DNA from 2 places in the Paenibacillus sp. MT86 genome. Region 2 is predicted to be linked to the other one. Evidence: a T-box and tRNA genes for the amino acid it is inferred to sense, from the RefSeq annotation. Region 2 holds a T-box; the other holds one or more tRNA genes.
What was found. A T-box is a leader RNA that pairs with one kind of tRNA and senses whether it is charged. The one in region 2 lies ahead of AC3RCL_RS07460 (arginine--tRNA ligase), so its partner is inferred to be a tRNA-Arg.

Region 1 (4,421 bases), 1.5 Mb from region 2:
ATCGCCATTGTAGTCGCTGGATACAAGCGGCTCTTCGGAGTAGTTCAAGATGCCTTTCAGCGGGCCTTCAGCAGCTGCTTTCAGAGCTCCGTTTACATCTTCAAGGGTTACGTTTTGGGACAGCTCAACTACGAGGTCCGTTACGGAAACGTTCTTCGTAGGTACACGCATTGCCATACCGTTCAATTTGCCTTTCAATTGTGGCAGAACGAGGCTAACCGCTTTAGCAGCACCCGTTGTGGATGGAATGATGTTTTCGGCAGCTGCACGAGCACGACGCAGGTCTTTGTGCGGAAGATCAAGCACTTGCTGGTCATTCGTGTAGGAGTGAACCGTAGTCATCATGCCTTTAACGATACCGAACTTCTCGTCAAGAACTTTAGCAAAAGGAGCCAAGCAGTTTGTTGTACAAGAAGCGTTGGAGATTACAGTATGGTTAGCTGCATCGTATTTGTCTTCGTTAACGCCCATAACGATGGTGATATCTTCGTCAGTAGCTGGAGCGGAGATGATAACTTTCTTAGCGCCGCCTTTCAAGTGAGCGGAAGCTTTGTCTTTCGCTGTGAAAATACCAGTGGATTCTACAACGATTTCAACGCCGTACTCAGCCCAAGGCAATGCTTCAGGGTTACGCTCAGCGAATACTTTCACTTCGCGGCCGTTTACAACGAGTGCGCCTTCTTTAGCTTCAACAGTTGCATTCAGTCTGCCGTGAGTCGTGTCATATTTCAAAAGGTGTGCCAGCGTTTTTACGTCCGTCAAATCGTTGATTGCCACGATTTCAACTTCGCTGTTGTTCAGCGCAGCGCGGAATACGTTACGTCCAATACGTCCAAAACCGTTAATACCTACTTTAACCATGAGTAGTTCCCTCCATATTTGTAAAATTTATATATTCAAGATTGGCCGTTAAGCCAATCAAGACAACAAAAAATGAAAAATCTGTTGTACGCCCGCGGACTCAGATGCCGGCGTCAATTTCCTTCTCGACTTCCAATGCTGCGGCTTCATCCGTAACGAGAATGTCCTCGTGTCCGAATTTCAGCACCGCGTGAATCGCTTTGCCCTTGCCTTGCCCTCCAGCAATGCCGATGATGGTCTCCGTCCGCATAATATCCTCAAGCCGGAGTCCAAGGGTAAGCATTTTGTGGACAACTTCGCCATCTTCGCTGAAATAATAGCCGAAGGATTCCGCGATCGCGCCATCTGCCTGCAAGTTCCGGATAGAGCCTTCATCCAGCTTCCGCCGTCTGGCCATCTCCATGGCATCCCCGATGCCGTGAATAATGACGCGGCTGCGCCTGATCACATCCACGATCTCCTGGATGTGCTGATCCTGAACCAACGATTGATAAGCATCCTCGCTGAGCAGATCCGGTACATGAAGCAATCGGTACTCAGCACCAACGCGCTTAGCCATTTTGGAAGCGATGGTGTTCGCTTGAATCTCCATGCTCTCCCCGAGGCCGCCTCGCGCCGGCACAAACCAAGTGCTTGTCAACGGTTCGCCGCCAGGCAAAGAGGACATCTGCTCTGCCACTTCGGCGAGCGTGGAGCCGCCTGTTACGGCAATCGTATCTCCATCCTGGACAAAGTTAAGCAGCGTTCTTGCTCCGGCCCGGCCAAGCTCACGTTTGACTTCCGGAGATGACTCGCTGTCACCGGGAATAATGACCACTTTACGAAGCCCGTAAGCCTGACGAATCTTCTCTTCCAGTTCAACCAGTCCGAACAACTCATTCATGACCGGTTCCAACTCCTCCAGCAAGCATATCCCTGAGCCGCTGATCCGCATGCCGAGCGTTTCAATCTCGATCAGCCCTTGCGCTTTCAGAAGATCAGTCTCTGCTCTGAGAACACGCTCGGTCATCGATAGCGATGAAGCCAGTGTTCTTCGGCCAACAATTCCGGACAACTTGATCTGATGAAGGATGGTATACCTTCGTTTAAGTGTGTCCATCAGATCCGGCAGAAGTTGCTCTTGTATTTCTAATAGGTTACGCATGCATTCCACTCCTGCAAACTTCGTCTCGGCTCTCCTACCTGGTCGTAAAATGTCCCAGTTAAACTTTTTAAGTCCCACCCTTATTCTAACCAATAATCATGCCGGTTGCAAGTGTCCGAAAGTATATTTCTCTACCCCAGGCATTCTTATACATTATGGCCAACTACCGGCTCGTCTATATAATAGGAACAAAGTTTTGTCCGCTATTGTATTTTTGAAATAGATGCGGTATAATCAACTTCGTTGCTGATTTTTGTGCGCCCGTGGTCCAATGGATATGACGTAGGCCTCCGGAGCCTGAGATCGAGGTTCGATTCCTCGCGGGCGCGCCATTATAACATTTATTCTCTATACTGATTACCCTAAAGTGCCCATAACGGCTCTTTTTTTTACTCAATAGTTTGACTTTCTTTGACTTTTTGATTTAAATTGTTTATCATGTGGGTAATACGGTAACAGTATTTATATGAGGTACTTAAGAGGAGGTTTTCCACGTGAGTTTTATACCTATGGTCGTTGAACAAAGCAACCGCGGTGAGCGGGCGTACGACATCTATTCCAGATTGCTGAAAGACCGCATTATCTTCCTCGGCTCCGACGTAAATGACGTGGTCGCCAATTCCATCATTGCCCAAATGCTGTTCTTGTCGGCTGAGGATCCCGAGAAGGATATTCATCTTTACATCAACAGCCCTGGCGGTTCCATTACCGCAGGTATGGCGATATTCGATACGATGCAGTTCATCAAGCCAGACGTCTCGACGATCTGTGTCGGCATGGCTGCTTCCATGGGCGCATTCCTGCTTAACGCAGGCGCCAAAGGCAAACGCTACGGTCTCCCTAACAGCGAGATCATGATTCACCAGCCGCTCGGCGGCGCACAAGGTCAAGCCACGGATATTGAAATCCGTGCCCGCCGCATTCTCAAAATGCGCGACAAGCTGAACCGCATCCTGTCCGAACGCACCGGCCAACCGCTGGAGCGCATCGAGAAGGACACGGATCGCGACTACTTCATGACGGCTGACGAAGCCAAAGAGTATGGCCTGATCGATCAAGTACTGGAAAACACACCGCCGCAAGGCTTATAAAAGAAATGAAGTAAAGGGCAGGCGCCGTTATCCGGTGCCTGCCTTTTCTTATCCGCTGGATTCATCGAAAACTTCGAATACTAAATAGTGAGAGTATCCCCTTCGGTCGCTGTTGAAATCGGGAAACATGAATGATTAAATAAGGAGGTTTCCCGATTCCAAAGGCGAACGCGTTGCTCCTCCAAGGATACTCTCACTTCGGTACGATTTTTTCAATAAAACATAAAGACGGTAAGGCCATCCCCCTCCTAAAAGGCCTGTCTTAACTTGAGGGGAGGGGAAAAAGGGTACGCCTATGGTGAGATACACAAAAAATCCCCTTGATCATAGGGCGCAGGAGTATATGCTCCACGCTCAATTGATCAGGGGATTTATCGCAACGGGTTCCAGCACAATGTTACATCAGGACAGCATCATGTATCTAAACAAGCTATAGTATGAAATTTAGTATTACAGTTTACACAAACCGCCTATGATATACTCTTACTTCCACTCTTTCAGCTTCAGCTCAAACTCAGGAAATCCATAGGCATAGGCGGTGTATTCATAAAGCTGGAAGTACAGCACCGCCGCGTTATCCTTCACATAGAAGTCGGCATCGGCAGGCACTCCCTCAAAACCGCCGAGGTAACCTCCCTCTTTCTTCATCTTGCTCAGCACAAGGTTGTTCAGCTTCTGCTTGTTCTTGCCCTGCATGTTGATGAAATCGCCCAGCTTCATTTGCTTGCCGTCCTTCAAGGAGAACGTGAAGCTTTTACGGAAGGTCATGCCATGGGCACCGCCGGTGTACGAATAATCATACGCCGTAATGCTCAGGATGTCGTTCTGGTTGTAATGGACCACGAAGTCACCGCTGAATTCGTAAGGGAAACTGGATTCCGACGGCGGGAATTCCTCGGCGTTTCCTTCCGCGCCGGTGATTACGCCGGACGCATTTTCTTTCAACACTTTGTTGATTTCGGCTTGGACCTCCGCATTATCGAGTCCGTTGATTACAGGATAGTTCACAACAGCGTCTACGCCCTGAATATTCTTCTTGAGCGCAACCGATTTAATGGTAATGTCATTCAGCTTCTTCTGTGTCATGCTCAGTGTTTTCAAGGAAGGATTCCATTGTCCCTGAACGCCCATGTATTCGCTGATCGTTTTGAACGGCAGATACAGACGTCCATTGATGATCTGTCCGCCAGGCTCGCCGGCATACGAACCGTTCACCAGAATGCCGATTTCGCTTGCAGCATACACGGCGGCGCTCAGCTTGTTATAGCCGTTACCCAGTGTATACGTGCGTTTTTTGGAATCATATTTAAGAGGCATCCCCAGAC
Region 2 (4,421 bases):
ATTTTTACAAGAAGCTGGGGTATGCCCAGATTGAACCGTTTGGCGAATACATCGGGTGCGAATATAGTTTATGTCTTGAGAAGAGTCTGACATCCTAGCCATTTGGTCTTATAATAGAAGAAAAAATATTTTACGAACCCTATCGAGGAGGCATCGAGCATGCAGCTTACTAAAATATCACAGAATACCGCCATTCTATTGGAGCATGCCAGAAAATCGGGGCTGACTTCTTCCGATCTGCTGGAGGCTGTGCGCTCAGGAGACGCAGAGAGATTCCAGATCGCCAATAACGGTCATTTTCACTATGAGGAATTATTCTCTTACGCAAAAGAGCATGGGGAAGATTTGGAGAAAGCCGTTAGCGAGGGGTACCAAATTACGTTTAATACCCGGAACGGGTTGAAGATCTGGCTGGAGGAAGCCTTCCGCATCAGCTCGGAATCCGATTTCAGCGTGGGCGAGGGCATTATTGAAGGATTGAAGCTCCAGAAGGAGCAGTTGGCTCGCTTGAAGGAAGCGCTGGCTGTCAACTGGACCCTGCAGGAAGAGCCGGCGTCAGACGGCGTTCAGGTCAGATTGACCGTCAGAGGATTGCAATAAAATAAGATAGCCACCGTACTTGATCAACATAATAGTACGGTGGCTTTTTTATTAGGCATGATCCGCTCATTCATCAGAGTGAATTTACATCCGGCTCGGAGTAGGCAAACCCAGCACCTCCAGCGCTTCGCCAAGGGTGTTCTTGAATAAGGAAGTGAGCCATACGCGAAATTGGAGCACTTCCTCCTTCGCCTTCAGAATCGGGCATGCCGAGTAAAAATTGTTGAACAGGGAGCACAGCTCATAGGTGAAGTTGCAGATGGCACTAGGAGATAGATCCCGTCCGGCGGCATATAAGGTATCATCCCAGGTGCTGATATGCCGCAGCAGCGCATGTTCCGCTTTTTCCATGGCAGGGAACCGGGCAGGCACAGACGGCGTAACCTCGGCTTCTTGAGCCTTATTAAGCACGCTGAGTGCACGCGCGTAGGAATAGAGCAAATACACCCCCGTATTCCCCGATATTTCAGTGGCCTGCTTCAGATCGAACACCACCTCGGTTTGCAGTGCAAAGCGAAGCAGGTAGTAACGGATGGAGGCGGTTGCGATCGCATGGCTGGACAAACCGTTTTTATCGGATCGGGTGTCCTCGATGACCTTGGCTACTTGATGAATAAGCTCGGTGATTTTGATTCCGATTCCCTGACGTCCGGACATCGCATAGGATGCCTTACCGTCGGAAGTATCGATGCCGAGATCCGCTGCAGCGGAAGGGCTTAACGAGACGACGCCGTAACTGACATGGCGCAGCTTCTCAGCCTCTTGTTGGAAGCCCAGGCCTTCCAAAGCCTGCTTCACCATCGCCTGCGGGTACTGCTGCCTGTAATCAATGACGTTGATGACCATGTCCGCTTTGCCGTAAGAACGCTCCTCGCCGTGCGAGCTCGTCGTCCAAACCTCGTCGGTGAATTTTTTATATACAAAATCATTGGAAAGCACGCCGTATTTCCACAAGTGGTAGGCGATGTCCTTGGCGGTGTAAGTCAGGATGCCATTGGAGCGCACCAGCACTTTATCGATGCTGTGGTCCGACTCCGCCTCGTCTCCGGCTTCGGTTCCTGATTGCTTGAGCACCCAGCAGCCTGCAAGTTTACCCTCGGTTTCCTGATGGAAAAGCGGGGTATTCTTCAACAGCTCGAACGCGGACGCCCAGAATCCCTCCCTAACAATGCTGCTCTCCCATACAAGCAGATCGTATTCAATGCCGAACTGCTTCATCTCCTCAAGATGCTCCTTAACGATTCGCTCGGCAACAAGCAGTCCAATCCAGGAAAGGTTCTGATTGCCCTCTTCCAGTGCATGCAGAACCTCGGTCCGATGCTGAACCAGCCCCGGCTCCCTTTCGTAGGCTTTATTGGTGCTTGAATACACGTCCCAGCAGTAATCGCCGAACCGGGCATGCTCCTTCGTCAGCGGCGTGTGGAGCAAGCCGACCACCGTATCCGCCAGCTGATTGCCCAGGTCGTCGATATAATTATGCACCTCGACCTCGTAACCCAGCTTCCTCATCAATCTCACGAGCGTATCTCCGATACAGGAATTTCGAAGATGCCCGATATGGGCGGACTTATTCGGGTTGATGGACGTGTGCTCAATGACGATCTTTTCGTTAGCTGCCGGGGGGAGTTCAAAATGGTGGCTCGCCCAATACTCCCAATCGATGCGCAGATTCATAAAGCCCGGAGCGACAATCTCAGTCGAGCGGACGAGCTGTTTGTAGGATGCGTCCTGCTCCAGCTCGGCTTGGATCAGCTCGGCGATTTGCAGGGGAGCCTTGCGGAGCACCTTCGCAAGCTGCATCGCAACGTTGGTTGCGTAATCCCCATGCTCCATGCTGGCAGGCTGCTCGATCCGGATCGGAGTGGACTCCGGCAGTTTGGTGCCGTAAGCTTCGCAGACCTGGTTCACGGCTTGTTGAAGGCTCGAAATAATCTTATGACTTAACACGGTAAATCCCCCTTTAAAAAATAAAACGACTCGGAAAACCAAAAAAGCCCTCATCTCCAAAAGAGACGAGGACTTGTGCTCGCGGTACCACTCTTGTTGTTAAACCCCGCAAGGGTCTAACCACCTTCATACGATAACGGCGTAAGCCGGGGCTCCCTACAGCATGTTGCTTCGGAAGGCCATCTCCTGGGTCCGCTTCACGGCCGACTTTGTACCGGTTTCCACCCTCCCGGCTCGCTTGGACTAAAGTCAGTGCAGTTACTCTCCCAATCAACGAAAATAATATTCTCAAGTTTTTTCATATTATAACCATTCTATTTAGAAAAGCAACCCCCCAATGGCTAAATCTTTTCTGCAAATACTCGCAGACGCCGGTAATCCGCGCAGAAAGCATCCTCTTGCCATAGCGTCGATTGAGCAGCTAGGCTGATGCGAGCGATCGCTTCTTCCTTCGATTCAGCCGAGAATCCGGCAAAAAAGCAATCGCCAAAATGCAGCAGCCAATGCTTTATGCCGTCCTTGCCTTCGGATAATCGCGTGGGACGGTCGAAATGATGGGCGAGATGCACGCGGAACCCTTGGGCTTCAAGCAGGCTGGCATACTGCCCAAGACTAGGAAAATACCACGGATTCCGGGCGTCCGCATCGATTCGATAATGATCGGCGAACACGGTTTTCAAGGCTTGGTAGATGCCGTCAATATTCCCTTTGCCTCCGAACTCGGCAACGAATCGGCCGCCGGGCTTAAGGGCTCCATGTACGGAGCGTACCACGCCTTCAGCATCCCTCATCCAGTGCAAGGCCGCGTTTGAGAAGACGGCATCGTATGGCGTTTCGGTTTCGAAGTTCTCGCCATCCCCGGTCAGAAACGGAAGTCCAGGATATTTGCTTTTGGCCCGCTCAATCATCTCGCTGGAATAATCCATGCCGGTTACATGTGCGCCCGATTTGGATATTTCATGAGTCAAGTCGCCGGTTCCGCAGCCGAGATCGAGAATCCGTTCTCCGGGTTGAGGCGCCAGCAGCTCTGCAGCTCCTTTTCCATAAGCAGATACAAACGATAGCTGTCGATCGTAATCGTAAGGTTTCCATACTTGCTCTGACATAACAACACCCCTCCACGCATGATTTATCCTCATTGTGACATGATCGGCTTATAATTAGAAATATATAAATTCGATAACACTGATAGGTTTAACTAATAAGAGGAGGAACAAAAAGCCGCTTTGTCAGCGGTTTTATGCAGAGGACTATTTAACGGCAACAAGAAGCGCGCCAACGGCAATGAGTGCAACGCCGGCTGCGTTAATCCAGGAGATCTTCTCACCCAGAAACACAAAGGCCAGGATCACGGCAATAACCACGCTCAATTTATCGATAGGACCTACCTGCGATACTTTGCCGTATTTTAACGCCAGAAAATAAAACAGCCAGGACAACGCGCCCGCGATGCCGCTGAGCACTATAAAGCTGAGTGCCTTTTTCTGAACCAGAATTTCTCCGAGCTCCGAGAATTTCCCCTGAACCGCTACGACCCCCAGCAGAAACAGGGCCATAATGACGGAGCGAATGGCTGTTGCCGAATTGGCATCGATGTTCTGCAGGCCTATTTTTCCGAAAATGGCCACAAGTGCCGCCGTGACTGCCGACAGCAATGCGTATACAAGCCATAATGGCATGCGTACCTCTCCTTTTCGACAAGATAAAGTCTCTGATTAATGTACCGGATTCCTTTATAATAGTATAGAGCAATTTGAAGGATCTCATGAATGTTCAAAGGATTGAACGACTTGGAAAGGGCTGGATGAAAAATGACACATCATATCGCGGCTTATACGGAAGCTTACCATGATCAGCTGGTGGAATTATGGCTT

Region 1: it has a tRNA-Arg gene. The T-box ahead of AC3RCL_RS07460 (arginine--tRNA ligase) is inferred to sense a tRNA for this amino acid. The anticodon was not compared.

Annotation. Positions count from the first base shown of each region.
Region 1 covers NZ_CM179499.1:211,641-216,061, reverse strand. The annotation lists gene gap (type I glyceraldehyde-3-phosphate dehydrogenase) at 1-861, opposite strand, end outside; gene AC3RCL_RS01050 (sugar-binding transcriptional regulator) at 962-2,005, opposite strand; tRNA gene AC3RCL_RS01045 (tRNA-Arg) at 2,263-2,337, shown strand; gene clpP (ATP-dependent Clp endopeptidase proteolytic subunit ClpP) at 2,500-3,096, shown strand; gene AC3RCL_RS01035 (PdaC/SigV domain-containing protein) at 3,580-4,421, opposite strand, start outside.
Region 2 covers NZ_CM179499.1:1,739,838-1,744,258, forward strand. The annotation lists gene AC3RCL_RS07450 (GNAT family N-acetyltransferase) at 1-98, shown strand, start outside; gene AC3RCL_RS07455 (hypothetical protein) at 160-600, shown strand; gene AC3RCL_RS07460 (arginine--tRNA ligase) at 685-2,547, opposite strand; T-box leader at 2,606-2,830, opposite strand; gene AC3RCL_RS07465 (class I SAM-dependent methyltransferase) at 2,889-3,653, opposite strand; gene AC3RCL_RS07470 (EamA family transporter) at 3,798-4,226, opposite strand; gene AC3RCL_RS07475 (GNAT family N-acetyltransferase) at 4,359-4,421, shown strand, end outside.